DNA from 4 places in the Mesorhizobium sp. M0088 genome. Region 4 is predicted to be linked to each of the others. Evidence: predicted binding sites of a transcription regulator. Region 4 holds the regulator's gene; each other region holds the start of a gene.

Region 1 (7,694 bases), on a different contig from region 4:
CGTAGCTCAGCCCGTCGGGAAGGGCGGCCCCGCCCCACAGATAGGTGGCGTCGAGCGCCGTCTGCAGCGCAAACAGGATGTTGAAGACGATCAGGGCGCGCAGGATGGCGGCCTTGCCGAACAGGATGTCTTCGATGGTGGTGGCGGTTTTGTCGGCTTGGGCGCTGACCGCCGGCGCCGCGCGCGGGATGCGGCGAACCAGGCGCGGCAGGCGCGGCCGCAGAAAAGCCCAGACAGCAGCCAGCACGAACAGCCAGAAGGCAATCCGCGCCAGCTGGATAAGATCGAGCAGCCTCACGAGGTCGATCAGCGACAGCCAGTAGTCGATCACCGGATTGGCGGCGCCGAACAGCGCCAGGAAGACCGTGCCCAGCGTCAGCGGCATCACCCAGACAGCGATCGCCGCCAGCCGGATGCGCCGCCGGCCGAACCGCCGCGCCGTCCTGCGCCAGCGGACGAAATCATTGGCGAAGCGGAACGGCGTCGCCAGCCCGAACAGCACGATCTGCCCGGCAATACGGGCGATGCTGTGCCGCAGCCGCCCGCTCAGCGAAAGCGCAAAGACGGTCAGCGCCGCCAGCGCGATCGAAACCGACAGGGTGCTGACGTTTTCAGCCAGCGGCAGCAGCGCGACAAGCAAGGCGATGGGCTTGAGCCACACCCGACCGTCGCTGAAAGCCGCCGGATGCACGGCGACAACCGCGGCGGCAATCAGCAGGGCGAACAGGAAAACCGTGATCCCGGCGGGCTGGCCGTAGAACAGGAAATCCGCAAGTGCCGCCAGCAGGATGGCGACACCGAAGCGGCTGCAATAGCTCGGCGCGGCGGAGAGCAACGCTGTCATGATCGGGCTTTCCTGATGGCGTCCCGCCGAGTTGCCGGCGGGCTCTTGCGGACAAAGGGAATGAGGGTTGCGACGGGACACACGCGCGGCGCATCGACCAGCCACCAGTCTTCGCGGCGCAGCCGGTAAGGCAGACGGGGTTTTGCTCGCTTTTGCATGCCACCTGTTTGTCAGGCCGGCGGGGAGGCAGCACGGCGGATCGGAGGAGGTTTTCCGCAAGCGTGTGCAGTTTTCGTGCAGGCAATTGTTGAGGTCGAATTCGCCATCTTTCTAACGTCGGCGCTGCCCCTCACCTGCCTGCCGGCATCCTCTCCCCGTAAACGGGGCGAGGAACGCTCTTGTCGCCGGTTTCGCCAATCTCCAGCGTCGCAAGAAAGGCGCCGGCGTTGCCGCCAGCTCCTCTCGCCCCGTTTACGGGGAGAGATGTCCGGCAGGACAGTGAGGGGCAGCACCAGCTTTCGCGATTGGCTCGCCTCAGGCACAGCCCTGCGCGCTTGCCTCACCCACCCACAAGCGGCATAGATCACCCATGGAAACCTATCGCCCGCGCCGCTCCGTGCTCTACATCCCGGCTTCCAACGACAAGGCGCTGGCTAAGATCGCGCAGCTTGCCTGCGATGCAGTCATCATCGACCTCGAGGATGCCGTCGCCCCGGCCGACAAGATCGGCGCTCGCGAAAAACTGGCCGGCATTTTCGCCAACCGCCCCAACGAACGCTGCGAGATGATCGTGCGCATCAATGCGCTGGCAACCGAATGGGGCGCCGACGATTTGCTGGCTGCCGCAGGCTGCGAGCCCGACGGCATCCTGTTGCCCAAGGTCGACACGCCGCGCGACCTGCTCGAGGCCGGCGATGTGCTTGACGACAATTTTGCTCCCGACAGCGTGAAACTATGGGCGATGATCGAGACGCCCAAGGCGCTGCTCAACATCGGCGCCATCGCCGAGCTTGGCCGCGATCCGGCCTCGCGGCTCAATTGTTTCGTTGCCGGAACGAATGATCTGGTCAAGGAGACCGGCATTCTGGCAATGCCTGACCGACGTTACCTCGTGCCATGGCTGATGCAGATGGTGCTGGCCGCGCGCGCCGGCGGCATCGATATGCTCGACGGGGTCTCCAACGATTTTCGCAACCTCGACGCTTTTGCCCGTGAATGCGCGGAAGCCGCGGCCATGGGGTTCGACGGCAAGAGCCTCATCCACCCGGCCCAGATCGAAGCCGCCAACCGTGCCTTCGCACCTTCCGCGGAAGCCGTGGCCGAGGCGCGCTCGGTGAAGGAAGCCTTCGCGCTCGCCGAGAATGCCGGCAAGGGCGTGATCGCGCTGAACGGCAGGATGGTCGAGCGCCTGCATCTGGCGCAGGCCGAAAAACTGCTGGCGAAGGCAGCCGCCATCGGGGCATAAATGCTCGATGGATGCGAGCGGGCTATGGCTACTCACGACAGGACTGAACAATGAAACTCTACCGCTTTCTGTCCGGCCCGGACGATGCCAGCTTCTGCCACAAGGTGACGGCGGCGCTGAACAAGGGCTGGCACCTGTTCGGCTCGCCGACCTATGCCTACGACAAGAAGGCCAAGACGATGCGTTGCGGCCAGGCCGTGGTCAAGGATGTCGACGGCCAGGAATACGGGCCCGATACCAAGCTGAGTGACTGGTAGGGGACAGCGCTGAGGACTCTCTCTTTCTTCGTCATCCTAGGGCGGAGCAAGGAGCGAAGCGACGCGGCGCAGACCCTAGGATCCATGCCGTGACATTGGCCGTAGAATGCGGCGGATCAAAATGGCGCTTGTGCGCGCATCAACGCTCGCTACCCTGAAACCACGACCGGCTACGTCTATATGACCGCGAGTCAGAACCGCGGCACCATCTATATCGGCGTCACCAACGATCTCGGCCGTCGAATGCCTGAGCACAAGGCCGGCCAGGGCTCGCGCTTCACGAGTCGCTACAGCGTACAGCGGCTGGTGTGGTACGAGGAATATTTCGACATTACCGATGCCATCCAGCGCGAGAAGTCATTGAAGCGCTGGCCTCGACAATGGAAGATCGAGCTGATCGAAACGGCCAATCCGGAGTGGTTCGAGCTCTTTCGTGGAACCGGCTGGTAGCCGCTCGGGTTTCTTGCACCGCCGGAGCATAGCATCGCCGTCACGGCATGGATCCTAGGGTCTGCGCCGCGTCGCTTCGCTCCTTGCTCCGCCCTAGGATGACGAAGGTGTGGGGCTACTCGGCCGCTTCTTCGAACTTCTCCATATCATCGTCCGACAGGCCGAATGGTGACCGATCTCGTGGATGTCGCCCAGCGTCTCTTCGTTCTCGGACCAGTAGTCAAGGATATCGACGGTCAGGAATGAGGGCCGAATACAGCGCTTGGTCGATCAGTAACCAGCTACGCCAGATTTTCCCAGGCGGCTCTGATTTCGTTGAACCGTGCGTCTGCGCGGCCCTCGACGTCATCGCAGCCGAAATAGAGGATCGATAGCGCTGCAAGGAGACCGGGATAGCCGGAGACGGAATCCATTCTCGTAAGGATTTCAGGAACCGGCAACCGCTTGCGTTCAATCATGGAGATCGCGCATTCCGCTGTCATAGGTGCCATCGGGTGGTCGAATTCGGATAGCCAGAAATCGACCAGGGCAACGAGAGTGGCCGGTTCGATGGCAGCACTTGCGGGCAGATGGCAAAGCTCACTAAGTGCGAGGAAAGCGGCATTCGGCGAAATCCCGATGGCGGTTGCGATCAGTTCCCGGCTTTGTGAAATGTCGTGGTACGGCCAATTGCAATCGATCAGGTCGGCAAATTCTGCTTCCGTCATCTGAGTGCTACTCGGCCGCCTCTTCGATCTTCTCCATATCATCGTCCGACAGGCCGAAATGGTGGCCGATCTCGTGGATCAGCACGTGGGTGACGATGTCGCCCAGCGTCTCTTCGTTCTCGGACCAGTAGTCGAGGATGGCGCGGCGGTAGAGCGTGATCCGGTTCGGGCCTTCGCCGGTCTGCGGGTTCCAGCGCTCGGCGATGCCGCGTCCCTCAAACAGGCCGAGCAGGTCGAACGGCGTCTCCAACGACAGATCGTCCATGATCTCGTCGGTCGGGAACTCGGCGATCTGGATGACGATCTCGCCGGTCAGCTTGCGAAAATCCTCCGGCAGATGGGCGTACGCCTCCAGCGCCAGGAACTCCATTTCGTCCATCGAGGGCGAGAGTTCGTCGTGCCAGGTGCGGGTCTTGTAGATGCGGGCCATGCTTTGTCCTTTGATCCCGGCATATAGGCTTTCGCACCGTAATCGGCAAATGACACGGGCCGATGCGCCTGCGCCATCCGCGCGGAGAGGAATAAATTCCCCATGTGTCTGCTTGACTCTTGAGATGCGCTCTGGAATCTATAGGGAACATAACAGGAACAATGTGAGTGGAAGCTGACCGTCATGGCGATGACCGCCGTGGCGCGGGAGACTGTTTTTGCCCTGCGCCGCCAGATCGCGAAAATCGAGGGAACGCTGCCCGAGCGCTTGGCTGCGCCGGCCGCCGCGCCCTTTGATGCCGACGTCAACACCGATCTCACAATCGTCCGGCGTGGCATTGCCGCGGCGTTGCCGGATGCGTTCCTGCCTATTGGCGTCGAGCGCCTCGACGCCGCCCTGAGCGGCGGCCTGCCGAAGGCCGCCCTGAGCGAAATCCATGGCACGCAAACCCGCGATGCCGGGGCCGTCGCCGGCTTCGCTTTGTCGCTCACAAGCCTGATCCTCAAGCAAACGCCGGGGCTGCCGGTGCTGTGGATCGGCACATCGGAGATCTTTCGCGAGGCCGGCTTTCCCTATGCCAGGGGGCTTCACGCCTCGTTCGGCATCGAGCCGGAGCAATTGCTGTTTTCCGAGGCACCGAGACTTGTCGATGCGCTGTGGGTCGCCGAGGAGGCGGCCCGGATGACGGCGCTCGCCGCGGTCATCCTCGAAATTCGCGGCAATCCGCAGCGGCTTGACCTGACCGCGACACGCCGGCTGCATGCAAGGGCGCAAGCGGCCGGCCGCCCGGTGTTCCTGCTGCGGCAGGCGGCCGAGCCCGAACCGACGGCGGCACCCGTCCGCCTCATCGTCACGTCGGCACCGGCGGTGCCGCGCGACACCATCGCCGGGCCGCTGGCCGGCTCGATCGGCCGCCCGGCCTTCACCCTCACCATCGGCAAGAGCCGCACGGCCCTGCCTGGACAATTCACACTGGAGTGGAACCCCGATGAATGCGCATTCGACGAAAGAGCGGGCGACGAAAGAGCGGGCGACGAAGGAGCAGGTGGGGGAAGAAACCGGCCAAAGAATCCTGTCCCTGTGGTTTCCCTATCTGGCGGCGGAAAGGGTCCTGCGCCAGCGTCTGGGGCGGTCCTGGCGTTCCCGGCCGTCGGATCACCCATCTCACCCGCCGCTCGTGATCAGCCATCGCGACCGCAACGCACAGCGCATCTCGGCCCTCGACGAGCGGGCTGAGGCGCTGCACCTGAAGCGCGACATGGGCATCGCCGATGCGCGCGCCATGCATCCGTCGATCGACATCGTCGAGGCCGATCCGGAAGCCGACCGCCGCCTGCTCGAAGGCCTTGCCGACTGGTGCGACCGCTACACCCCGCTGGTGGCGCTGGATGGCGCGGACGGCCTGTTTCTCGACGTCACCGGCTGCACCCATCTGTTCGGCGGCGAACGTGCCATGCTGGACGACATCCTGTCGCGCTTCTTCCATCAGGGTTTCGATGTCCGTGCCGGGCTTGCCGCGACGCCGGGCGCGGCCTGGGCGGCGGCACGGTTTTGCGGCGACCGCATCGTTGTGTCAGGCGAGGAGGAAGCGCTGCTGGCACCCCTGCCGCTGGCCGCATTGCGCATCGAACCGGCGACCCGCACCAGCCTGGAAAGCGTCGGCCTGCGCACGGCGGGCGCCGTCATGGCGGCACCGCGCGCGCCGCTCGCCCGCCGCTTTGGCGCCTTGCTGCTCCTGCGCCTCGATCAGGCGCTTGGCCGTCTCGACGAAGCGGTGTCGCCGCGCCTTCCCGTCGCGCCGCTTTCGGTCGAACGCCACCTCGCCGAACCCATCACCCTGACCGAGGACATCGAACGGCTGGTGGGCATGCTGGCGGCGACCTTGAAAACCGATCTCGAGCGCCGCGGCGAGGGTGCCAGGACACTGGCGCTGCTGCTCTTTCGCGTCGACGGCGCCGTCAGCCGCATCGCCCTCGGCACCTCGCGGCCGATGCGCGAACCCATGCTGATCCAGAAACTGTTCCATGAAAGGTTGGCCGCGCTCGAACAGGATATCGATGCCGGCTATGGTTTCGATCTGGTGCGGCTCTCGGTGTTGGCGGCAGCCACCTTCGGCATGCAGCAGGCCGATCTGACTGGCGAAACGACCGACGACGGTGCCGATATCGCGCTGTTCGCCGACCGCATCCGCGCCCGGCTCGGCGAGGGGGCGGTTCTCCGGCCGGTCGCGGTCGAAAGCCATCTGCCGGAGCGTGCCGTCGCCACGATCCCCTTCACCGAAGCGCCGCGCCGGACCACGCCGCCGAAGAAGCCGGACAGGCTGCAGGCACCAAAAACCATTTTTCCGCCGGAACGGCCGATCCGGCTGTTCCGCTCGCCCGAACCCATCGATGTGCCGGCCACTGAAATGCCGGAAGGACCACCGCTGAACTTCCGCTGGCGGCGCGCGCTCTACCGGGTCACGCGCGCCGAAGGGCCGGAACGCATCGCCGCCGAATGGTGGCGCGAGGCAGCGAGCGATCCGATCACGTCAACCCGCGACTATTTCCGTATTGAGGACGCCGATGGTCGCCGCTATTGGCTTTACCGGCAAGGTCTTTACGGCAACACGCAGGTGCCGCCGCGCTGGTTCATGCATGGTGTCTTCGCATGAACGCGCTGACCGTCATTCCCTTTGCCGAGTTCGGCATCCAGTCGAATTTCTCCTTCCTGCGCGGCGCCTCCAAGCCGGAGGAGCTGGTGGTCGCGGCCAAGCTCCTGGGCTTCTCGGCGATCGGGCTTGCCGACCGCAACACGGTGGCCGGCGTGGTGCGCGCCTGGCAGCAGGCCAAGGTCGAAAAACTCTCCTATCATCCCGGCTGCCGGCTGGTTTTTGGCGACGGCACGCCGGACATCCTCGCCTATCCCCAGGACCGCAAGGGCTGGGGGCATCTGTGCCGCATGCTCACCCAAGCCAATCTGCGCGACGAGAACGAAAAAGGCGCCACCCTTCTCCAGCGCGGCGACCTCCTCGAATGGGGTGACCTGATGTCACTCGCAGTCCTGCCCGGTCTGTCGGCGGGCGCGGAAGATAGTCTTCCCCTGCTTCGAGGCCTCAAAGGCCGCTTCGGCAGGAACCTGCGGCTTGGCGTTTCGCCCGACTACGCCGGCAATGACCGTTTCCGCATCGAGCAGGCCGCGGCTCTTGCCGAGAGCGTCGGTATTCCGCTGATGGCGACCAACGACGTTCTCTACCACACGGCCGAACGGCGCCCGCTGCAGGACGTGCTGACCGCGATCCGCCTCAACACGCCCGTCGCCGAGGTCGGGCTGCAACTCACCGCCAATGCCGAGCGTCATCTGAAGCCGCCAATGGAGATGGCGCGCCTGTTCCGCAGGCATCCGCAAGCATTGGCCGAGACCTTGCGGTTTGCGGAAGAATTGACCTTTTCGTTGAGCGACCTTCAGTACAATTATCCGAACGAGCCGACGGAATCGGGTCTTGGCCCACAGGCTGAACTGGAGCGGCTGGCTCGGGAGGGAGCGGCCAACCGCTATCCGGCGGGTGTGCCGGATTCGGTGATCAAGCGCATCCAGGAAGAGCTCACTCTCATCGAGCGCC
Region 2 (7,694 bases), on a different contig from region 4:
GCAAGCTCCTGCTCGCGCTGCTTGTCTTCGGTGATGTCGCGCACCGTGCCCAGGATCTGCCCCGCCAGCCGGCGGTCCGGGATCTGCGGGTCGGCAATGAAACGCAGCAGGGATTCTATGTGCCGGACCTCTCCGTCGCGCCGAACGATGCGGTATTGCACGGCGGTGACCTTGTCCGTTTCGAGCGGCACCAGATGCGCGCGCGACGCGGCCTCCTTATCGTCCGGATGCAGATAGCCGAACCAGTGGTCGCGCTCGACTTCGGCGGTGTCGGAGACAAGCCCGAAAATCTCCCTGGTGCGTTCGTCCCAATAGCTTTTGCCGGTGGCGAGGTCGTGGTGCCAGATGCCGGTACCGCTGGCGGCGAGCGCCAGGCGGAAGCGCACATTGACCTGCTCGAGTTCGGCTTCGGCCGCCTTCTGCTTGGAGATGTCGGTCTGCACACCCATCAGCCTGAGCGGCTTTCCCATCGCGTCGCGCTCGACGGCGCCGCCGCGATCGAGCACCCACACCCAGTGTCCCTGCTTGTGCTTCAGCCGCAATTCGGTCTCGATGGCGTCAGTCAGGCCGGCAATGTGGCGGTCGCCGCTGGCCAGCGCCCGCTCGCGGTCGTCGGGATGGGTCAGTTGCAGCCACAGGTCGCTGGTGTTGGCAAGTTCGCTCTCATCATAGCCAAGCATCCGCGCCCAGGTCGCGGAATAGAAGCAGTCGCCGGTCACAAGATCCCAGTCCCAGACGCCGAGATGGGCGCGCTCCAGGGCCTTGGCCCAGAACGTTCCATTGCGACTTTTCTTGCCCTGACGCGCCATCGTCTGCTTCGCCTGCTCCACCGCGGCGCAATCTGCGGCAAACCAGAGAACAAACAGTTACCGCGGCGGGCGGGCTGCTTTGTCGGCTCCTCACCTGCCGCGTCTGCTCTTCGATTGGCCGGCAAGAACCGGAGTTTCGCATCGGCCGGATCTTCCTAGTGATGGCTCCAGATCATCGGCCAATCCGATGATCCCATGCAGAGACAAGAGGACCTCCCAATGACCAAGCAAGAAGACAACAAGGCCGTCGTCGTCAGATGGTTCACCGACTTCTGGGGTGAAAGCTGCGACCTGTCCGTCGTCGACGACATCGCGGCACCCGACATGCTGCTGAAATACTCGCTGCACGAGCCGCGCCGCGGCCGCGACGACATCAAGGCCTTCATGAGCGGCTTCCGCGCCGCCTTCCCGGATCTCAACTTCTGGGCCACCGCCGACCTGATTGCCGAGGGCGACTATGTCGTCGGCCAGTGGGAGGGCGGCGGCACGCATACCGGCCCGGCCTTCAGCGACTTCCTCGCCGGTTCGCTGCCGGCCGCCACCAGCCGCACCATGCGCTTCACCGGCACCACGGCGCTGAAGGTGGTCGACGGCAGGATCGTCGAGGAGATCGGCCTCGATGACGGCGTCACCGCCCTCACCCAGCTCGGTCTGATCAAGGCCGCTTGATTCGAAAGGAGCCATCGCCATCCGGGCGATGGCCCACCTTCAACGGATCGGATGCTTCGATCGGATAGTGCTTGTCCTCATAAGCCTCGATCAAAGTTGCGAGAACGTCAAAGCGGTCACCATCGAGAGAGCCGACCTCCGGCTCATTGCCGAAATATTTGGTGATTTCGGCAATTGCCCAATCGTAATCGGCTTCGTCCTTAATGGGTCGAATGTTTTCCATCACACCTTTTCCGGATCAATCTTGTCATACTCTTTGTGCGTCCCGACGAACAGGCCTGCACCCTCCTGACAGTTGGCAGGAAACGGGTGGCGAGGCCGGCTTTTGGCGGCTTCAATGCGGCCATGTTCATCACTCTGGCGAAAAATCTGAAATCCGCGCCGCTGCCGGTTGCCGACGATCCGCGCTGGGCGCGCATCGTTGCGCGCGACAAGTCGGCCGACGGCGCATTCTGGTATTCGGTGGCGACGACCGGCGTCTATTGCCGGCCTTCCTGCCCGTCTCGGCGCGCCAATCCGAAAAATGTGCAGTTGCACGACACGCTCGATCAGGCCAAGGCCACCGGCTTTCGCCCGTGCCGGCGCTGCGACCCGGATGGCCCGTCGCTCGAGGCCGGCAACGCGGCGATGGTCGCCGCTGCCTGCCGCAGGATCGAGCAGAGCCAGGAAGAACCGTCGCTGGCTGAGCTGGCTGATGCTGCCGGCCGCAGCGCCGGTTATTTCCATCGTATCTTCAAGGCGGCCACCGGGCTGACGCCGAAGGACTATGCCGCCGCGCACCGCGCCGCCAGGGTCCGCCAGGGCCTGGAAGACGGCGCCAGCGTGACGACGGCGATTTACGATGCCGGTTTCAACTCAAGCGGACGTTTTTACGAGAAATCCACTGGCATGCTCGGCATGACGCCGACGCGCTATCGCGCCGGCGGCGCCGATGAAGAGATCCGCTTCGCCGTCGGCGAGACCTCGCTCGGCACCATCCTGGTCGCGTCCAGTCAAAAGGGCGTCGCCTCGATCCTGCTCGGCGACGATCCCGACGCGCTGGTGCGCGATCTGCAGGACCGTTTCCCCAGAGCACGGCTGATCGGCGGCGACCGCGATTATGAGGCGCTGGTCGCCCGCGTCGTCGGTTTCGTCGAAGTTCCGGCGCTCGGTCTCGATTTGCCGCTCGACGTGCGCGGCACCGCCTTCCAGCAGCGTGTCTGGCAGGCTTTACAAGACATCCCCGTCGGCCGCACGGTTTCCTATGCCGAGATCGCGCAGCGCATCGGCGCGCCGAAGGCAACCCGTGCCATCGCCGCCGCCTGCGCCGCAAACAATCTTGCCGTCGCCATCCCCTGCCACCGCGTGATCCGCAGGGATGGCGCCCTGTCCGGCTACGCCTGGGGCGCTGAGCGCAAACGTGCACTGCTCGACCGCGAGGCGGACGGGTCGAACGCACCCGGCAGCGCTTACCGATCCGCGCGGAGATGACGGCCAAGCATGCGCGCGATGGCAAGATCTCACGACAGCGTCACCGATGGGACAGCCCGCACCACCGCCGCCGGCAACCGCGCCCAAGAGGCGAAGTCCCAGGTCATGGCCGCCATCGGCGGGCTGGTCGATGAGGGTAAGGCTGAGTGGAACCACACCGCAACCGGCGACATCGAGCTGCGCCTGCTGAGCGGTGAAGTGTTCGTGCTCGGCGAGGTGTCGGTCACGCGTGTCGAATGAGCACCATCAGCGCTCTACGGCGCCCCCCTCTGTCCTGCCGGACATCTCCCCCACAAGGAGGGAGATTGGCAGTTCCGGCGCCGGCTCTCGTCCTGCAACGTTGGAGATTGGAGAAGGCCGTGATGACAGCCAATCTCCCCACCCGTGGGGGAGATGTCCGGCAGGACAGAGGGGGGCGCCGTAGAGCACCTACCTTTGCGCCTTCAGGCAGATTTGAATTTGAAAGCAAGCACCGGAGTGAGACACGGCCGGCACGTGGCTAGGGTTCAGCCGCAAACAAAGGAGTGAAGGCAATGAACCTTATACAAACCGGCATGCCGGTGGCCGCCTGCAACGTCGCCGCCCTCGGCACCATCGCTTACGCCATCGGCGAATCCTCCATCGGCAAAATCCTGACGGCGCACAGCCACATCGGCGTCTGCGCCATCCTGATCGGCTCCGACGCCGACGCGCTGGAGCGGGACCTTGGCCATCGCTTCCCCGGCAAGATACTGGTCGAGGACGAGGCCGCACTGCGCGACGATCTCGCGGCAATCGCGCGCTTCATTGAGACGCCCGGCGGCGGCCTCGACCTGCCGCTCGACATGCGCCATGGCACGCCATTCCAGCAGCGTGTTTGGGACACGCTGCGTTCGATCCCGTGCGGCGCCACCATCACCTACACCGCGCTCGCCCGGCATATCGGCCAGCCGAACGGCGCCCGCGCCGTGGCGAGGGCCTGTGCGGCCAATGCAATCGCGCTGGGCATTCCCTGTCACCGTGTTGTCCGCGCCGCCGGCACGCTGTCGGGCTACCGCTGGGGCCTCGAGCGCAAGCGCGCCCTGCTCTACAAGGAGGCTACGATATGAATGCCCATGCCAAAATTGCCGCATCGGTGGTCGAAGCTGCTCAGACACGCATCGCCGGTTACGACTGGCCGGCCCTTGCCGCCGAACTGGACGGCTTCGGCTGCGCGGTGTTTGAAAAGCTGCTGTCGCCCGAAGAGTGCCGACAGATCGCCGACCTCTATCCCGAGGAGAAGCATTTCCGCAGCCACATCCATATGGCCAGGCACGGCTTCGGCAAGGGCGAGTACCGCTATTTCCGCTATCCCTTGCCCGACCTCCTGGGTGGCCTGCGCAGCGCGCTCTATCCCAGGCTGGCCGAGGTCGCCAATCGGTGGAACGAGCGCATGGGGCAGGCCATGCGTTATCCCGCGACGCATGCCGCGTTTCTCGAGCAGTGCCATGCCGCCGGCCAGACACGGCCGACGCCGCTGCTGCTGCAATATGTGCCTGGCGACTTCAACTGCCTGCACCAGGATCTCTATGGCGATCTCGCCTTTCCGCTGCAGGTGGCGATCCTGCTCTCCGAACCGGGCCGGGATTTCACAGGCGGCGAGTTCGCGCTGACCGAGCAGCGGCCGCGCATGCAGAGCCGAGTCGAAGTGGTGCCGCTGCGGCAGGGCGACGCCGTTGTGTTCGCCGTCCACAACCGGCCGGTGCAGGGCACCAAAGGCAATTACCGGGTCAACCTGCGCCATGGCGTCAGCCGGCTGCGCTCAGGCATGCGCCACACGGTAGGGATTATTTTCCACGATGCCAAGTGAGCGAGAGTGCCACTTCACCCCAACGGCGCGTAGCGGTTGACCACCATACCGCAGGCATAGGCCTTCGAGCCGAGCAGCGCCAGGTTTTGGAAACCGCCTTGGTCGAAGATGCGGCGTCCGGCACCCAGCACCGCTGGGTTGATGAACAGCTGGAACTCGTCGACCAATCCGGCCGCGATCAGCGCCGACGCGAAGCCGGCGCCGCCGAAGACGGCCATGTCGCCGCCCTCGCCCCCCTTCAGCAAATTAACTTCACGCGGCAGGTCGCCGCTGGCGACCCATGTGCGCTCCCAAGCCGGCTCCCAGGCCGATTGCTCGAGCTTGTCGCTGAGCACCACTTTGCGTGCGTCGACGATGCGCTGCGCAAAGGCGTAGAACGGATCGCGCGGAAATTTCTTCGCCGCATTGCCCCAATGGGTGAGATAGCCCTCCTGTGCCATCTTGCGGCTGAGCAGGATGGTATCGACGCCTGCGAAAACGGCGTTGAAGTCCTGCTTCAGCGCGTCGTCCCAGGCGCTGTCGTCGCCCCATTCCCAGAGCTGCCAGGGATGGTCCTCATTGGCGCCGACAAAGCAGTCGACCGACATCTGCATCTGAAGGATCAGCTTTTTCATCGTCGTTCTCCTCGGTCGTCCGGCTCAAAGCGTGCGCCGGTGAGCCATCGCGATCATAAATGGTTTACATTTGGAACCATTGACGCGTAGTCAAAATGATGTCAATAGTAAAGTGATTTAAAAATGGAAGCATAGATGTCGACGCGCGAAAAATCCGGCTGCCCGATCAACCTGTCGCTCGAACTGATCGGCGACCGCTGGACGCTGCTCATCATCCGCGACATGGCCTTCGCCGGCAAAAGGCACTTTCGCGAATTCCTGCAATCCGACGAAGGCATCTCCTCGCGCACGCTGGCCGAGCGGCTGCAAACGCTTCAGGAGGAAGGCATCCTCACCAGAAGCGACGACCCGACGCATGGCTTGAGAACGGTCTACCGGCTGACCGAGGCAGGTATCGACCTCTTGCCGGTGCTGGCGACGCTCGGCGCCTGGGGCAGCAAGCACCGCAAGGCCGACGATAAGCTGGCCAGGATTGCCGGCGAATTGGCGGCAGGCGGCGAAGCGGCGCTGGAAAAGATGAAAGCGGCGCTGCGATCGGAGCATATTGTCTAGGCGTTGCGCTGTTTCCCTTCTCCCCCTGTGGGAGAAGGTGGATCGGCGCGCAGCGCCGAGACGGATGAGGGGTGTTCCAGCGGAGTGAGACGCTGGCGTTCCCTGGAACACCCCTCATCCGTCGCCTTCGGCGACACCTTCTCCCACAAGGGGAGAAGGGGGAGCTTTCCACAGCTTGCTTGACAACGATCCACCTTTGTTCTTTATTTGTTCCAATCTATCAGCAACTGCGGATGTGCGGTCGATGGAAACGACAGCCACCATCCTGCATGCCGATCTCGACGCTTTCTACGCCTCGGTCGAGCAGTTGCTCGATCCGTCGCTGCGCGGCAAGCCGATCGCGGTCGGCGGCGGCGTCGTGCTCGCCGCTTCCTATGAGGCCCGCGCCTTTGGCGTGCGCGGCGGCATGCCGGGGCGCAAGGCGCGTGAGCTGTGCCCGCAGCTGATCTTCGTCGGCGGCAATTTCAGCCACTACCAGCGGCTGGGCGACGCGGCGATCAAGGTGCTCGACGATTTTACCCCGGTGGTCGAGCGCATCTCCATCGACGAGGCGTTTGCCGACGTCGCCGGCTGCACGCATTTGTTCGGCTCGCCGCAGGAGATCGCAACGACCATCCGCCGCCGCGTGCGGGCCGAACTCGGCCTGCCGATCTCGATCGGCGTGGCGCGCACCAAGCATCTGGCCAAGATCGCCTCCCAGGTGGCAAAACCCGACGGGCTAGTGGTGGTCGACCCCGGCAGCGAGCTCGCCTTCCTGCACGACCTGCCGGTCGGGCTGATGTGGGGCGTCGGCCCGGTGACCAGGGCGCGGCTGGCGGAAATCGGCGTCGAGACCATCGGCCAGCTGGCCAGGACGCACAGCGGCGCGCAGTCGCGGCTGCTCGGTCCCGCCGCCGGCGAAAAGCTCGCTGCCTTGTCATGGAACCGCGATCCGCGAAAGCTCGAAACGCATCGCCGCGCGCATTCGGCCGGCGCCCAATCGGCGCTGGGCCAAAAACCCGCCGTGGCGCGGATCATCGTGCCCACTCTGCTGCATCTGGCCGACCGCGTCGCCAGCCGGCTGCGCGCCAAGGCGCGGCCCGGCCGCACGGTGACGGTGCGCGTGCGCTTTGCCGATCTCAGCGCCGTCACGCGCTCGATCACGCTTGACCAGCCGATCTCGGCGACCGCGATGCTGGCCGAGATCGCCGGCGATCTGGTGCGCGGCGTCCTCGCCGACAACCCCCACGAAAGAACGATCTCGCTGCTGGCGATCTCGGTGTCGCATCTTGAGGAAAGCTTCGAGCTGCAGCTCGAACTGCCGCTCGGCCTCGCCGACGAGAAACGCCGGCCCGGCACCCGAAAAGGCCTGGCACGCTTCGACGCCGACCGCGCCATCGACAAGATCCGCGAACGCTTCGGCAAACAGGCGGTCGGCTACGGCACGGTGGCACTGGAAGCGGCGCGCTCCGTGCCCGACGAATTCAGGGAGCTGGCGGAGAAGGAGCTTTGAGGCCAGGGCAAGGCTATGGGCCGGTACGCGAGTAGCGATGGACCCGGACGCCACTAGAGCTTGTCCCGTGCCAGGGCTCGCAGGCTATGCCGTCATGGTCGGCATCGTGAGTCGGCCAATAGCCAGGTTCGCCCCTATGCGCAGAGGCGAGGCCAACGGCACGGGCGGCAGTGCAGTTCGGGAATGCCGCAAGGTGCCTCAGCACCGAGAGAGATGTATCAAACCGAATGCCGATGAAGCCATAGATGATATAGCCCGAC
Region 3 (7,694 bases), on a different contig from region 4:
CAGCATGGACAGCGGCCTGAAAATGGCTTTCGCCAAGCCGCAGATCAAAGGCAAGGAAATCCAGATCGCCGCGGCATTCCATGCGCGCGAGGAGAAGAAGCCGGATCCCGGCGTGCCGGCCATGCTGGCAGCGCTGGTCAACAACGACCATCCGGACGTGCTGGCCACCGCCTACGCGCAGTCCGAGCCTGACTATGCCAAGGCATCGCCCTTCGAAGCCCTGCTTCAGGACGAGCAGCCCAATGAGGGCCGCTTCATTCCGCCGATGGCCAAGGGCGATCATTCGTGGATCCAGAACCCGCTGCCCGCCAGTGTCTTCTCCCAGAAGGAGCAGGCATGCCTTGCCAACGGCATCTATTTCGAGGCGAGGAGCGAATCCGTGCGCGGCCAGGCCGCCGTCGCCCAGGTCATCCTCAACCGCGTCCGCAATCCGACCTATCCGAATTCGATCTGCGGCGTCGTCTACCAGAACGACAGCTGGTTCAACCGCTGCCAGTTCTCCTTCGCCTGCGACGGCAGGAAGAAGCGCATCGATAGCCCAGCCGCCTACAAGACCGCCAAGGAGATCGCCATGGCCGTCACTGCCGGCAAGATCTTCATCCCGGAGGTCGGATCGTCGACCCACTACTATGCGCAATATGTCCATCCCGGCTGGGCGCGCACGATGCAGAAGATGACCAAGATCGGCCTGCACATCTTCTATCGGACCTATGGCGGCGGCTGGAGCTGAGTGCGGAGTAGCCGCTGATCTTTGATGTGGCGCGCAGCCAATCAAAGGGCCATTGCGCGGGGGATTCGCGCCATGCATCTTCGTCATCATGGCGGGCACGATGTCGCACCTTTCTAATTCATTGATTTTATTGCCTAAAATACATGGCAATGAACTTCCGCCCGTGGCTTGACGGGCGCAAACCCTCTAACTATGTTGCCGGCGACTTTAGAAGCGGACGGACGGTGACGGTCTGACCGGGCAGGGGGGTTGCGATGGCCGACAAGAATGGGCCAGACGGAACCGGAAAAACCGGCCGCGGCAATCAGCATGAGCCCGACATCCGCGACGACGATCTTGAGCGCCGCCGCCGTGACCTTGAAGCTTCGCTTGCGACAAGGCGGCCGGGCCGGCTCGAGGGGAAAGACGACGCGAAAGCGGGCAGTGTGGCCGGTTACGGTCAGGCGCTCAAACTCTCCAGCGAATTTATCGCCGGGGTGGTGGTGGGTGCCGGCATCGGCTGGATCATCGACCGTCTGGCGGGGACATCGCCATGGGGTCTGATCGTGTTTCTGCTGCTTGGTTTTGGCGCCGGAGTGCTCAATGTGATGCGTTCCGCCGGCGTTGTGGCAGAATTTGGACAGGGCGATAAATCGCGCCGTGGCCAAGACGACAAGAAATGACCGCGCACCATGTGCGGTAATGGTAACGAGGCCGTACGCGGCATTGACGGGGTTTGAACGTGGCAGCTGACAAGGTCGATCCGATCCACCAGTTCCATATCAACAAGCTGATTCCGATCGACATCGGCGGCTATGACCTGTCTTTCACCAATTCGGCACTGTTCATGGTCGCAACCGTTATCGTCGCGGCTGGATTTCTGTTTCTCACGACGTCGAGCCGCAGCCTGGTTCCCGGGCGGCTTCAGTCGGTCTCCGAGATGGCCTACGAGTTCGTCGGCAACATGTTGCGCGATGCCGCCGGCACGCAAGGCATGAAGTTCTTCCCTCTCGTGTTCTCGCTGTTCATGTTCGTGCTCGTCGCCAATCTGCTTGGCCTGTTCCCGTATTTCTTCACCGTCACCAGCCACATCATCGTCACCTTCGGCCTTGCCGTGCTGGTGATCGCAACCGTGGTCGTCTACGGCTTCATGAAGCATGGTTTTGGCTTCCTGAAACTGTTCGTGCCGCATGGCGTGCCGGTCTTCCTGCTGCCACTGGTGGTGCTGATCGAAGTGATCTCCTTCGTGTCGCGCCCGGTCAGCCTCTCGGTTCGTCTGTTCGCCAACATGCTCGCCGGCCACATCACGCTGAAAGTGTTTTCCGGCTTCGTGGTCAGCCTGAGTGCGCTCGGCGCGGTCGGCGTCGCCGGCTCGATCCTGCCTCTGGCGATGGCGGTGGCGCTGACGGCACTGGAACTGCTGGTCGCCTTCCTGCAGGCCTACGTCTTTGCCGTGTTGACCTGCATGTATCTCAACGACGCCCTGCACCCCGGGCACTAGGTCCAAAAGTTTCCGGCCCAAGAATTTCCAACATTGGCGCCGGATGGAATCGCAACGGAATTTTAGATCCAAAGGAGTTGAACAAATGGACGCAGAAGCAGCAAAGTACATCGGCGCCGGCATCGCTTGCCTGGGCATGGGTGGTGCGGGCATTGGCCTCGGCAACATCTTCGGCAGCTACCTCGCGGGCGCACTGCGCAACCCGTCGGCTGCCGATGGCCAGTTCGGCCGCTTGATCTTCGGTTTCGCCGTGACCGAAGCTCTGGGCATCTTCTCGCTTCTCATCGCGCTTCTGGCCCTGTTCGGCTGAGCACTCGGGAAGATTGGACAGGCCGGCCGCGCGAGCGGCGGGCCTGAATTTCGGGGATAGTCCATGTTCGTGACATCTGCCTTTGCGCAAGAGTCCGCGCCATCAGCCGATACCAGCCACGCTGCTACGGAAGGCGACACGCATTCCAGCACCGGTGTGCCTGCTGAAGCGCATGGCACGTTTCCGCCATTCGATCCGGCGACGTTCCCGTCGCAGCTTCTGTGGCTGGCGATCACCTTCGGGCTGTTCTATCTCTTCCTGAAGCGGGTTGTGATGCCGCGCGTCGGCGGCATCATCGATGTCCGCAACGATCGCATCACGCAGGATCTCGATCAGGCGGCCAAGTTGAAGGGCGAGGCCGACGCTGCCGTTGCTGCCTACGAGCAGGAACTGGCGGAAGCCAAGACCAAGGCCAACGCGATCGGCCAGCAGGCCAACGACGCGGCTAAGGCCGAGGCCGACACCGCTCGCAAGAAGGTCGAGGCCGCGCTCGACGCCAAGCTTGGCGAAGCCGAGGCCCGCATCTCTTCCATCAAGGCCAATGCCATGAAGGAAGTCGGCAGCATCGCCGAGGACACCGCTTCGGCGATTGTCGAAGCCCTGGTTGGCGGCAAGGCCAGCAAGGCAGAGATCGCGGCCGCGGTCAAATCCGTGGCCCGGTGAGGAGCGCATCATGGACGCCACATCTCTCGCGACGCTCTGGGCCACGGTTGCCCTGGTCATCTTCCTGGGCATTGCCGTCTACATCAAGGTGCCTCGCCTGATCGCCAAGGCGCTCGACGCCCGCGCCGAAAGGATCAGCAACGAACTCGACGAAGCGCGCCGGCTGCGCGAGGAAGCCCAGCAACTGCTTGGCCAGTATCAGCGCAAGCGCAAGGAAGCCGAGCAGGAGGCCGCCGACATCGTCGCCGCCGCCAAGCGCGAAGCCGACTTGCTTGCCGCCGAAGCGCACAAGAAGACCGAGGACTATGTTGTCAGGCGCACCGCGCTTGCCGAGCAGAAGATCGGCCAGGCCGAGCGTGACGCCATCAGCGAAGTCCGCGCCAGCGCCGTCGACATCGCCGTAGAGGCAGCGCGCGCGCTGCTTGCCGGCAAGATCGACGCCAAGGCCGGTGCCGATCTGTTCAAGGCATCGCTTGCGGACGTGAAGTCGAAGCTGAATTAGAGGGTCCCTCTAGCCAATCATCGAAAGCCGCCCGGGCAACCTGGCGGCTTTTTTGTTGTGGGCGGGGATAATCTCCCCCCTTGAGGGGGAGATGTCGCCAAAGGCGACAGAGGGGGTCGGCTCGACCGGGCGCGACGTCATTTTGCAGCGCAGATAAGGTCGGCGTTTCACGCGCGGCGACCCCCTCTGGCCTGCCGGCCATCTCCCCCTCGAGGGGGAGATCAGCTATCCATTCCGACGAAGCTCTCTTCCTCAACCACTTCAGCGCCACCCAGCCTGAACGGCGAAAACGATACGCGATGCAGCCGCGCCACCGGGCCATGCGCCTCGATTGCCGTGCGATGGCGAAGCGTGGCGTAGCCCATATGGACTTCGAAGCCGTAGCGGTCGTGATGGTTGCCGCAGCCGCACATCATGCGATCGCGCATCACCTTGGCGACGATCGAGGCGGCGGCGATCGACTGCGAACGCTGGTCGCCCTTGATCAGCGCGCGCCCTTCACAAGGCAGGCCAGGCGGCACGTCGCGTCCATCGGCAAGGGCGAGCTTCGGTCTGACCGACAGCCCTACCAGGGCGCGGCGCATGGCTTCCAGGCTTGCCTTGAGGATGTTGCTGCCGTCGATACCCTCGGCACTGATGGAGGCCATTGAGATCGCCTGCGCAGAGCCGAGAATTCGCAGGAACAAGGCTTCACGCTGCAGATGGCTGAGGCGTTTGGAATCGTCGAGGCCGTCGGGAATGTTGGCGGGATCGAGCACCACGGCCGCGGCGACTACCGGCCCGGCCAGGGGGCCACGGCCGGCCTCGTCCATCCCGGCAACCGGCCACAGCCCCTCCGCCATCGCCTTCGTCTCGAAGGAGAAGTCGGGCTTCTCGATGATCTCAAAGAGAGGCGGAGAATCAGAACGCGCGCGAGCCATGTTGCGGCGAGGTTCGCATCGGCTCTGATTCTCCGCAAGTCCCTCCGGGTCGGGTGGGGCGCCGGACCGGGAGGGCACCGTCTGCAGGCCGGGGCAGGCCGGACGGGATTCTGGTGCCGCGACGGATCAAACCACCGCGATGAATTGTCTCTCAAAGCAGCGTCAGCTGCACCTGGTCTTTCCCGGCGGCAACGAACTGGTCGGTCCGCAGCGTGCGCCGTTCGGCATTGAGGCCGAGCCGCTTGGCTGTGATCTCGAAGCGCCGGCCGATCTGCCAGGCATAGGGACCGGCGCCCTTCATGCGTTTGCCCCATTCCGAATCGTAGTCCTTGCCGTCACGCATCGACCGGACCAGCGACATCACATGGCGGTAGCGGTCGGGATAATGACGCAGCAGCCAATCCTTGAAGATCGGGCTGACCTCCAATGGCAGGCGCAGGATCACGTAGCCGGCTTCGCGCGCGCCGGCCGCACGTGCCGAATCGAGGATGCGTTCCATTTCCGAGTCGGTCAGGCCCGGAATGATCGGCGCCACCATGACCGAGGCCGGGATGCCGGCATCCGAAAGCTGCCGGATCGCTTCCAGCCGCTTGGTCGGTGTCGACGCGCGCGGCTCCATGGTGCGCGCCAGCATACGGTCGAGCGTCGTCACCGACAGCGCCACCTTGGCGAGCCCGCGTTCGGCCATGCGTGACAGGATATCGATATCGCGCGTCACCAGAGCGGACTTTGTCACGATGCCGACTGGATGGCCGCGCGCTTCCAGCACTTCGAGGATTTCGCGCATGATCCGGTATTGCTTCTCGATCGGCTGGTAGGGGTCGGTGTTGGTGCCGATGGCGATGGTGCGCGGCTGATAGCTGTCTTTCGAAAGCTCCTTGTCAAGCAAGCGCGCCGCATCAGGCTTGGCGAACAACTTCGATTCGAAATCCAGACCCGGCGACAGGCCCATGAAAGCGTGCGTCGGGCGGGCAAAGCAATAGACGCAGCCATGCTCGCAGCCGCGATAGGGGTTGATGGAACGGTCGAAGGAAATGTCGGGCGATTCGTTGCGGGTGATGATTGTGCGCGGCTTCTCGACCTGCACTTCGGTCTTGAAGGGTGGCAGTTCCTCCAGCGAATTCCAGCCATCGTCGAACACGTGCCGGCTGACCGGCTCGAACCGGCCGGACGGATTGATGCCCGCTGACCTGCCGCGGTTGCGGTCCGGGCGGACACGCAGGCCGCTCTGCTCGACCATCGCGTTGGCCATCTCGGCTCTTCCTGCTCCGAAAGCCGCAATGTCGGCGCGCACGATCTGTTCCATCTTCGCCCGCTCCCAGGGACTGTCCATGTTGTGTCGAATCGCTCTGCTCATGAAATTATTCCTATTTCGTTGAAGAGAACAAAGCAAGAACTTTCTATGGTGCGATGCAAAAACTGGCGCTGTCCGGCGCTTTCCGCTATTCGGCTAAGGATGCTCAGTGTTCTCATCGAAACCCGCAATGACGAGGAGGGCCTAGCCCGCACGCTCGCCTCGCTGATCGGCGGCGCGGTCGAAGGCGTGGTGCGTGAAGTCATCGTTTGCGACACAGGCTCCACCGATCAGACGCATCGTGTGGCCGAGCATGCCGGCTGTCAGTACGTGACGGACGGTGTCGCTGCCGGTATCCGCCAGGCCAAGGGGGATTGGTTGCTGCTCCTGGAACCGGGCGCGCGGATGGCGGAGGGCTGGATCGATGAGGTTGTCGCCCATACGGCAAGGCAGACCATGGCGGCACGGTTTTCGCGCACGCGAGCCAGCCGCACGCCATTCCTGGCCCGGGTCTTTTCGGGAAACCGCGCCTTGGCCGACGGATTGCTGATCAGCAAGCGTCAGGCGGCGGCCGCGGCCAAGAGTGCCGGCAGTGCCGAGGCCATCGCCCGCGGCCTCGCGACGAAGCGGCTCGACGCGGAGATCTGGATGGCGCCGGCCAAGCAGGAGCGCCGCTCGTCGACGTGATTTTTGCAGTTGCTCAGGTCATTGTGCATTGCACAAAATCTGACGCGGGGTTAGCTTCCGTTCAAGCGGGAATTGGGTTTGGGACATGCCGAGAGGCGAGCACCGATGCGGCATCGGTGGTGCTCTCATAGCCGAGGACCCAATGAAGCTTTCAACCCCCGACACATCCGGCGCGGCCAGTCTCGAGGCCATTGCGCGCAACGGCAGCCTGCTGCGGCGCATCGCCGTGCGTATTCCAACCTATCTGACGGACCTGCGGGAGAACCCTGCCTGGCTGCCGATGTTCGTGTTGGCGCGCACAATGCCCGGACGCCGCATGCATTGGCTGGGCGCAAAACGCGCCCGCCCGGTCGCCAATGCCGGGGATACGATGTTTGCCGGTGTCGAACGGGGAGCGGTCGTCGATGCGTTGCGCTCCGACGGGCTGTTCTCAGGCCTGGTCCTGCCGCCTGATATCCATGAAGAGATCGCCGACTTCGCCGGGCGCACGCCTTGCTTCGGCAATTTCGACCGCCGTCTCGAATTCATGCCGGGGGAACATGCCGAGGCCGAGAAACGCCTTGGCCGCTCGCTGCTCAGCGGGCATTTTTTCGAGCGCATCCTCGACTGCCCGGCGGCGCTTGCCATCCAGCGCGATCCGCTGCTTCTGGATATTGCCGCGCACTATCTCGGCGGCCAGGCAAAACTGATCACGACGCGCGTCTGGTGGAGTTTTCCAACCGGTGCGGCTTCGGACGCCGACAAGAACCTCGCCTCGCTCGGCAAGTATCATTTCGACCTCGATGATTGGCGCATGCTGAAATTCTTCTTCTACCTCAAGCCGGTCGACGCCGACACCGGTCCGCATGTCTATGTCAGGGGCAGCCACAAGCGCCGCAGCCTCAAGCACCAGCTTACCCTTCTGGTCGGTCATCCCGCGCAGCAGGTTCTGGATGTCTATGGCGAGCAGAGCCCGGTGACGCTGACCGGCGAGGCTGGTCTCGGCTTCGTCGAGGACCCCTTTGGCTTTCATATGGGCACCGTGCCGGCACGCACGCCGCGACTGATGATGGAAGTCGGCTTCGGCGTATCGCCGCCGTCGCGCCGACGGTTTCATGGCGAGCCGGTT
Region 4 (7,694 bases):
GGGGTATGTTGCCGGCACCGGTATCCGCCGCTTTCTGTGCGGCACCCAGCCTGTCCTGTCGATGCGGGCGCTCAAAGGCGCGCTTGTCATCTGGAACGACGTCGACATGGCGGCATTGCGAAAAAAGAGCGTCGCGCTGACGGAACTGTTCATCCAGCTCGTCGAAGCAAAGTGCGGCGCCTATGGCCTCACGCTGGAGACCACCCGCGACGCGACCAGGCGCGGCAGCCAGGTGTCGTTCCTTCACGATCACGGCTATCAAATCATGCGGGCGCTGATCGAGCGCGGCGTCATCGGTGATTTTCGCGCGCCATCGACCATCCGTTTCGGCTTCACGCCGCTCTATGTCGGCTACAAGGATGTGTGGCTGGCGGTTGAGGTGCTGGAGGATATTCTGCGCACGGGCGCATGGAAGGACCAGCGTTTCGCCGTCAAGGAAGCCGTTACCTGACGCAACGATCTCCGCGATTTGCCGTCGCCGCCCTCACTGCCCGGCAGATGACGGAGGGCTGAATTCCAGCCACAAATGCCAACAGACGTTGGCGTTTTGGCTCCGTTTCGTTCACGGCAAACGAACGTCCCGAAGATTGATAGCGTCCCTTGTGGAGGTCGATCGGCAGATGATGCCAAGCCTTGGGTCGAGGATGAGCCACAGGTCATTAACCATAATGGTTTCAATGTGAGCAGGCGCATTGCCGTGGTTGGCGCCTGTCGATCGCGACCCGCTGGCAAGCCCAAATAATTTCAGCAGCCTTAACAAATTCATTAAACTTTAAACGGTTGCAGAACACAACTGGAACAGATAGTGTTTGTTCTGGGTTTGTTTTTCGATTCTGGTTTCAGGTAATCTGGGGGCCGCCATGCTGACACGCAAGCAACATGAACTGCTGATGTTCATCCATGAACGCCTGAAGGAGAGCGGCATTCCGCCATCCTTCGACGAGATGAAGGAGGCGCTCGACCTTGCCTCCAAATCCGGGATTCATCGGCTGATCACCGCACTTGAGGAGCGCGGCTTTATTCGCCGGTTGCCCAACCGGGCACGGGCGCTGGAAGTGCTGCGATTGCCGGACTCCATCGCGCCCGGCCTCAACGCGGCAAAGAAGTTTTCGCCAAGCGTCATCCAGGGCAGTCTCGGTCAGGGTGGTGCCCTTGGCCGGCAGATCAAGCCGGCGCCTTCGCGGATGCCCTCGCCCGGCAATGATGACGATGCGGTCTCCGCCGTGTCGATCCCGGTCATGGGCCGTATCGCCGCCGGTGTGCCGATCGATGCCATCCAGCATCAGACGCATTCGATCTCCGTGCCGCCGGACATGATCATGGGCGGCGCCCACTATGCGCTGGAGGTCAAGGGCGACTCGATGATCGAGGCCGGTATCTTCGACGGCGACACCGTCATCATCCGCAATGCCGACACGGCGAACCCCGGCGAGATCATCGTGGCGCTGGTCGATGAAGAGGAAGCGACGCTGAAGCGGTTCCGCCGCAAGGGCGCTTCGATTGCGCTCGAAGCCGCCAATCCGGCCTATGAAACCCGTATTTTCGGCCCAGACAGGGTCAAGGTGCAAGGCAAGCTCGTCGGCCTCATCCGCCGCTACTGAGGCGGCTGCGGGTTGGCCGCTGGCTTCTCGGGTTTCTTGAAGGGTGCCAGCCCCCTCGCCTCACGAGAGTATTTGCGTTGCGTGTGCCAGGGCCGATATGGGCTGTTCACCGCGAAGCTGATTGTCGCCGGCGTGGTCGCCGACTGGCGATCGAAGAAGACGGCGGCACTGCCTTTGCGAGCCAGTTGCCGCTTGGTGATGACGAGAACCAGCGGATTGTGACAGGCGTCATAGGCGGTGGCGTCATTGATGACGATCAGCTCGGCGAAGCCGCAGGCTTTCCAGGTGTCCTTGCGGTCCTCGACATAGGCAATGATCGCACCGGACATATGCCTGGCCACGCAAACGCCTGAGGAGCAATAGAACGGCGATCCCGGCGGTAGCTCAACGGCGTCCGCGACGTCGAATTGCCCATCGCTCTTGTCGAACACCTCTGGCACGACGATGGTTTCTGATGTCAGGGCGCGTTTCCAGTTGTCGACGGTGAATTCGTTCGGCCGTTCCCGGCTGACGGCAAGCTCGCCGCCACCGATCGGCAACGCCACCAGCCGGGCGTCTTCCGAGATCAGCACATCCGGCGTGCGCGTATCCGAGACGGTCAGCAAGCCTGCCAGCGCGAATGGCAGAGCAGCGAGCCGCAGCCAAGTTGTCGCCATCGTCGCGATGACCAGGGCAATTGTCACCAGCAGGACAGATTGCTGCGAAATCAGCCCAACCCCATCGACAGGCGAACGTTCGGAGATCCAACCCGATATGGCGATCATCACCGTCAGACCCTTGCCCATCAGGTAGAGGGCCGGCCAATCCAATCCGAAAGGCATCAGCAGCGCGCTTGCGACAGCCAGGAACATGACGACGGTAACGATCGGCATAACCGCCAGATTGGCGAACAGGCTGAGCGGCGACACACGCTGAAAATGCCAGATGGCAAACAGCGTCGTGGCGCTGCCGGCGATGATGGAGGTCATGGCAAGGCCGGTTGCCGCGAGCACGAACTTTCGCGTCAGGAAACCGGGCATGGATCGCTTTGGGGGCGGCGGTCTTGCTTTTCCCGCGCGGTGATCGGCCCAGCCGGCATAGGCGCCGACCAGAGCCGCGGTCGCGGCGAACGACATCTGAAAACTCGGGCCGACCACCTCATGCGGCGACACCACGATGACGGCGATCGCCGAGATCGCCAGATTGCGCATGGTGAGTGCTGCTCGATCGAACAGCACGGCAATCAGCATCACCGCCAGCATGATGAAGCTGCGCTCGGCGGCAACGACGACTCCAGAGATGATGAGATAGGCCGCGATCGAGAACAGTGCGGCGACGGCGGCATACTTCTTGACCGGGCGACGCGCGGAAAAGTCGGGAAACAAGGCGAAGGCGCCGCGCAGCAAGCCCATGATGGTGCCTGCGACCAGCGCCATGTGCAGTCCCGAAATCGAGATGATGTGGTAGATGCCGGTACGTCGCATCGCCTCATTGATGTCATCGGGAATGCCGGCGCGCACGCCGACGATCAGCGCCGCGGCGATCTCGCCTTCGGCGCCGCCGACGCTCGCCCTGATATGGTCGGCGATGGCCTCGCGGGCATTTTCCACGCTAGAGGAAATTCGGGCCGGCAGCGGCATGTCGCCATCATCGCTGACGACAAGCTTGGGGTTGCCGAGAAAGAACCCGCTGCCGCCGATGCCGGCAAAATAGCTGTCGAAGGAGAAATCATAGCTGTCCGGCCGCACCGGCCCGGTCGGCGGCAAAAGCTTGGCATATCCAGTGATGAGGGAGCCTGCGGTCACGTCAGCCGGGATCTTGCGTGCCGAAAGCCGCACCCGTTCCGGCGCATAGCGCAGTTTCGGTCTTGCGGTCGATGTCACGTCGATGGTCAGCCGGATGCGGCCAGTTTCCATCCGGTCGAGCGAGACGACGCGGCCGGTCACCTGCGTCGAGATTTCCGAGCCCAACATTTGTGTGCCCGCACGCCACGTCTCGACCTTGGCAGCAAGCAGTCCTAGGGCGCACAAAAGCGCCGCCATGAAACACAGATGGGTCTTTGGCCATGAGCGCGAGACCAGCGCACAGATCCCCGTCAAGATGACAACCGCGACAGGTCTCGCAAAGTCGGGTTCAGCCGTCAGCGAAAAATAGCCGATCGCTCCGATCGCCAGGCAGACCGGCACCAGCAGGAAGGCCACGCCCCGGTCGAGTTCCAGGCTCGCCGCCGTGTTCACGCTGTGGCGCAGGCGAGGCAGTGATGTCAGGCTGATTTGCCGGCGCACGCGAACGATCCTGCCGGTTTCGGCAACAGGAACAGAGGCGGCGACATCCGCTTGCAAGGGCGCCTTGCCGGGATCCGGCACAAGGGGCGATGGCGGCGGTAATGGGGCTGGCCGAGGCGCAAACAGGGACCGTTCGCTGACGCCGATGGCAGCGTCCTCGCCCTGATCCGAGCCCCAGCCTCGTCCAGCCATCGGGTCTGCCCCTTGCGCCCTCGACACCCTATGCTACATGAACGCCGGGCGCGCGAAAGCCCGCGCAACCGCACCCCGCTTCAGATGGTTTCCGAGAGTTCCATGTCCGACAAGGTCGTCACCCGTTTTGCCCCTTCGCCCACCGGCTATCTGCACATAGGCGGCGCGCGCACGGCGCTGTTCAACTGGCTGTATGCGAAGCACACTGGCGGCACGATGCTGCTGCGCATTGAGGACACCGACCGCGAACGCTCCAATGAAGCCGCGACGGCTGCCATCCTCGACGGGCTTTCCTGGCTTGGCCTGAGCTGGGACGGCGAGCCGGTGTCGCAGTTCGAGCGTGCGCCGCGCCACCGCGAGGTGGCTGAGGAGCTCGTGCGCATGGGCAAGGCGTATTATTGCTATGCCACGCCGGCCGAACTGGAGGCCATGCGCGAGGCTGCCAGAGCCAAGGGGCTGCCGCCCCGCTATGACGGCCGCTGGCGCGACCGCGACCCCTCTGAGGCGCCCGCAGGCGTCAAGGGCGCCATTCGTATCAAGGCGCCGACCGAAGGCGAGACCATCGTCCATGACCGTGTCCAGGGCGAGGTGCGCTTTCCCAATAAGGATCTCGATGACTTCATCATCCTGCGTTCTGACGGCAATCCCACTTACATGCATGCCGTCGTCGTCGATGATCATGATATGGGAGTCACCCATATCATTCGCGGCGACGATCATCTGACCAACGCCGCTCGCCAGACCGTGATCTACAACGCCATGGGCTGGAACGTGCCGTCCATGTCGCATATCCCGCTGATCCACGGCGCCGATGGCGCCAAGCTGTCGAAGCGGCACGGCGCGCTTGGCGTCGAGGCCTATCGCGCCATGGGCTACCTGCCGGAGGCGCTGCTCAATTACCTGGCGCGCCTTGGCTGGAGCCATGGCGACGACGAGATCATGTCGATCAAGAATATGATTTCCTGGTTCGATATCGGCGATGTCAACAAGGGCGCGGCGCGCTTCGACTTCGCCAAGCTGGAGGCGATCAACGGCGCGCATATGCGCCGCATGAGCGATGCCCAACTGTTCGACATCTTCATCGCTACCCTGCCCTATCTCGAAGGTGGCCCGGCGATCGCCGCGCGCCTGAACGACAGCACCAAGGCGCAGTTGCTGGCAGCGCTTCCGGGCTTGAAGGACCGCGCCAAGACGCTGGTCGAGCTCGTCGATGGCGCGGCCTTCCTGTTCGCCACGCGCCCCCTGCCGATCGACGACAAGGCGGCCCTTCTGCTTACCGACGATGCCCGCAAGATCCTGCGCAGTGCTCACGAAGCTTTGAACGGGCTTGCGAGTGACTGGACAGCCGCCTCGGCGGAGGCGGCGATACGCGAGGTGGCAGCGGCCGGCAGTCACAAGCTCGGCGCGGTGGCCCAGCCTTTGCGCGCTGCGTTGACCGGCAAAAGCACCTCGCCGGGCGTGTTCGATGTGCTCGCCGTGCTCGGCCGCGAGGAAAGCCTGGCGCGCATCTCAGATCAAATCGATTAGGAGCAAACTGGCCCAAGAAGATTGGCATTGAAAGGCGGGTTTCGCAGTGCAACATTAGGCCTTGGCCCAATCTGGCACGCACCTCCTGAAATGCGGTGGCGAATACGCGCATTGCGGTGATTTTCGACGTGTCGCTCTGCAGAATTTTGCCTTTGCCGGCATGAGGAAACAAGAAGGAGTTTGCAATGACCGAAGCTGCGAAAAAAATGGATTTGGGCGGCAAGACCCAGGAGGCCACGGCAACGCTTGCATTCGCCGGCAAGACCCATGAATTCAAGGTGCGAAGTGGTTCGGTCGGGCCTGATGTCATCGACATCGCCTCGCTCTACTCAACCACCGGCGCCTTCACTTACGATCCGGGCTTCACCTCGACGGCAAGCTGCGAGTCCGAAATCACCTTCATCGACGGCGACGCCGGCATCCTCCTCCATCGCGGCTATCCGATCGACCAGTTGGCCGAACATGGCGACTTCCTCGAGGTCTGCTATCTCCTGCTCTACGGTGAATTGCCGACCAAGGCGCAGAAGGACGACTTCGACTACCGCGTGACGCGCCACACCATGGTGCATGAGCAGATGTCGCGCTTTTTCACCGGCTTCCGCCGCGACGCGCACCCGATGGCGGTGATGTGCGGCGTGGTCGGCGCGCTGTCGGCCTTCTACCACGACTCCACCGACATCTCCGACCCCTACCAGCGCATGGTTGCCTCCATGCGGCTGATCGCCAAGATGCCAACGATCGCGGCGATGGCCTACAAATACCACATCGGCCAGCCCTTCATTTACCCGAAGAACGAACTGAACTTCGCCGCCAACTTCCTGCACATGTGCTTTGCCGTGCCGTGCGAGGAATACAAGATCAACCCGGTGCTGGCGCGCGCCATGGAGCGCATCTTCATTCTGCACGCCGACCACGAGCAGAACGCCTCGACCTCGACCGTTCGTCTCGCCGGCTCGTCGGGCGCCAACCCGTTCGCGTGCATCGCCGCCGGCATCGCTTGCCTGTGGGGCCCTGCGCATGGCGGCGCCAATGAAGCGGCGCTCAACATGCTTGGCGAGATCGGCCATGTCGATCATATCCCGGAGTTCATCGCTCGCGCCAAGGACAAGAACGACCCGTTCCGGCTGATGGGCTTTGGCCACCGCGTCTACAAGAACTATGATCCGCGCGCCAAGATCATGCAGAAGACGGCGCATGAGGTTCTGGGCGAACTCGGCATAAAGGACGATCCGCTGCTCGACATCGCCATGGAACTGGAAAAGATCGCGCTGACCGATCCCTATTTCATCGAGAAGAAGCTCTACCCGAATGTCGACTTCTATTCCGGCATTACGCTGAAGGCGCTGGGTTTCCCCACCACCATGTTCACCGTGCTGTTCGCGGTCGCCCGCACCGTCGGCTGGATCGCACAGTGGAAAGAGATGATCGAGGATCCGCGCCAGAAGATCGGCCGGCCGCGCCAGCTCTATACCGGCGCACCCGAGCGTGACTACGTGCCGATCGCCAAGCGGTGAATTGGGAGTAGGGATCGGGCAGTAGGCAGTAGGCAGTAGGCACGGTCAACTTCCCTACTCCCTACTGACTATTCCCTCTCTTGATATACCGCATCACCACCTGCGCGGCGATCTCGCCGGACGGTCTGTCCGTCGCCATGCGCCGCGTGATCTCTGCAAATCCATTCTTCTGCCAGGCGCGCATGCCGCTGTCGGCGAACAGGGCTTCCAATTGCCGGGCCAGATTGTTCGGCTTGATGTAGCCGTCGTAGAATTCCGGAATAAGCGCTCGATCCGATATCAGATTGGGCAGCAGGGCCGACCAGACTGAAACGAGGTACGGCGCCAAGACGCGCGCAACCGGGTCGAGCCTGTAGCAGGAAATCATCGGCACTCCGGCCAGCGCCAGCTCCAGCGATACCGTCCCGGACGCGATCAGCGCCGCATCGGCTTTGCCGAAAGCCTGCCATTTGCGCTGGGGATCGACGATGATCTCAGGCTTTTCATCCCAGCGGTTGACGGAGGATTTGACGAGGTCGGCGACATGCGGAACGGTCGGCAGCAGCAGCCGCAGGCGGTGACCACGCGCACGCAGAATCGACATCGTCTCGCCGAAC

Evidence for each region. The regulator LexA, encoded in region 4, represses DNA repair genes until DNA is damaged. The targets are predictions, from matches to a motif close to TGTTCNNNNTGTGTTCNG.
Region 1: a site for LexA is predicted at 4,237-4,254, ahead of NKJ67_RS16490 (ImuA family protein). Genes of this name have one in related genera too.
Region 2: a site for LexA is predicted at 6,140-6,157, ahead of dinB (DNA polymerase IV). Genes of this name have one in related genera too.
Region 3: a site for LexA is predicted at 5,986-6,003, ahead of NKJ67_RS05440 (PA0069 family radical SAM protein). Genes of this name have one in related genera too.

Annotation. Positions count from the first base shown of each region.
Region 1 is NZ_JAMYUI010000012.1:158,414-166,107, forward strand. It holds gene NKJ67_RS16455 (DUF4153 domain-containing protein) at 1-844, opposite strand, end outside; gene NKJ67_RS16460 (HpcH/HpaI aldolase/citrate lyase family protein) at 1,374-2,249, shown strand; gene NKJ67_RS16465 (DUF1737 domain-containing protein) at 2,300-2,506, shown strand; gene NKJ67_RS16470 (GIY-YIG nuclease family protein) at 2,687-2,956, shown strand; partial or broken gene NKJ67_RS16475 (metallopeptidase family protein) at 3,072-3,184, opposite strand; gene NKJ67_RS16480 (hypothetical protein) at 3,238-3,663, opposite strand; gene NKJ67_RS16485 (metallopeptidase family protein) at 3,671-4,093, opposite strand; gene NKJ67_RS16490 (ImuA family protein) at 4,277-5,329, shown strand; gene NKJ67_RS16495 (DUF6504 family protein) at 5,271-6,746, shown strand; gene NKJ67_RS16500 (error-prone DNA polymerase) at 6,743-7,694, shown strand, end outside.
Region 2 is NZ_JAMYUI010000035.1:15,666-23,359, forward strand. It holds gene NKJ67_RS31510 (EAL domain-containing protein) at 1-809, opposite strand, end outside; gene NKJ67_RS31515 (ester cyclase) at 1,029-1,478, shown strand; gene NKJ67_RS31520 (helix-turn-helix domain-containing protein) at 1,465-1,701, opposite strand; gene ada (bifunctional DNA-binding transcriptional regulator/O6-methylguanine-DNA methyltransferase Ada) at 1,824-2,948, shown strand; gene NKJ67_RS31530 (hypothetical protein) at 2,967-3,188, shown strand; gene NKJ67_RS31535 (methylated-DNA--[protein]-cysteine S-methyltransferase) at 3,482-4,036, shown strand; gene NKJ67_RS31540 (2OG-Fe(II) oxygenase) at 4,033-4,776, shown strand; gene NKJ67_RS31545 (dihydrofolate reductase family protein) at 4,791-5,390, opposite strand; gene NKJ67_RS31550 (winged helix-turn-helix transcriptional regulator) at 5,526-5,942, shown strand; gene dinB (DNA polymerase IV) at 6,187-7,434, shown strand; gene NKJ67_RS31560 (excalibur calcium-binding domain-containing protein) at 7,448-7,694, opposite strand, start outside.
Region 3 is NZ_JAMYUI010000003.1:231,553-239,246, reverse strand. It holds gene NKJ67_RS05475 (cell wall hydrolase) at 1-730, shown strand, start outside; gene NKJ67_RS05470 (AtpZ/AtpI family protein) at 985-1,392, shown strand; gene NKJ67_RS05465 (F0F1 ATP synthase subunit A) at 1,452-2,210, shown strand; gene NKJ67_RS05460 (F0F1 ATP synthase subunit C) at 2,296-2,520, shown strand; gene NKJ67_RS05455 (F0F1 ATP synthase subunit B) at 2,584-3,183, shown strand; gene NKJ67_RS05450 (F0F1 ATP synthase subunit B) at 3,194-3,685, shown strand; gene rnhB (ribonuclease HII) at 3,907-4,605, opposite strand; gene NKJ67_RS05440 (PA0069 family radical SAM protein) at 4,757-5,911, opposite strand; gene NKJ67_RS05435 (glycosyltransferase) at 6,062-6,586, shown strand; gene NKJ67_RS05430 (hypothetical protein) at 6,729-7,694, shown strand, end outside.
Region 4 is NZ_JAMYUI010000024.1:10,968-18,661, reverse strand. It holds gene kynU (kynureninase) at 1-451, shown strand, start outside; gene lexA (transcriptional repressor LexA) at 861-1,601, shown strand; gene NKJ67_RS25765 (ComEC/Rec2 family competence protein) at 1,595-4,057, opposite strand; gene gltX (glutamate--tRNA ligase) at 4,160-5,584, shown strand; gene gltA (citrate synthase) at 5,770-7,098, shown strand; gene lpxB (lipid-A-disaccharide synthase) at 7,160-7,694, opposite strand, start outside.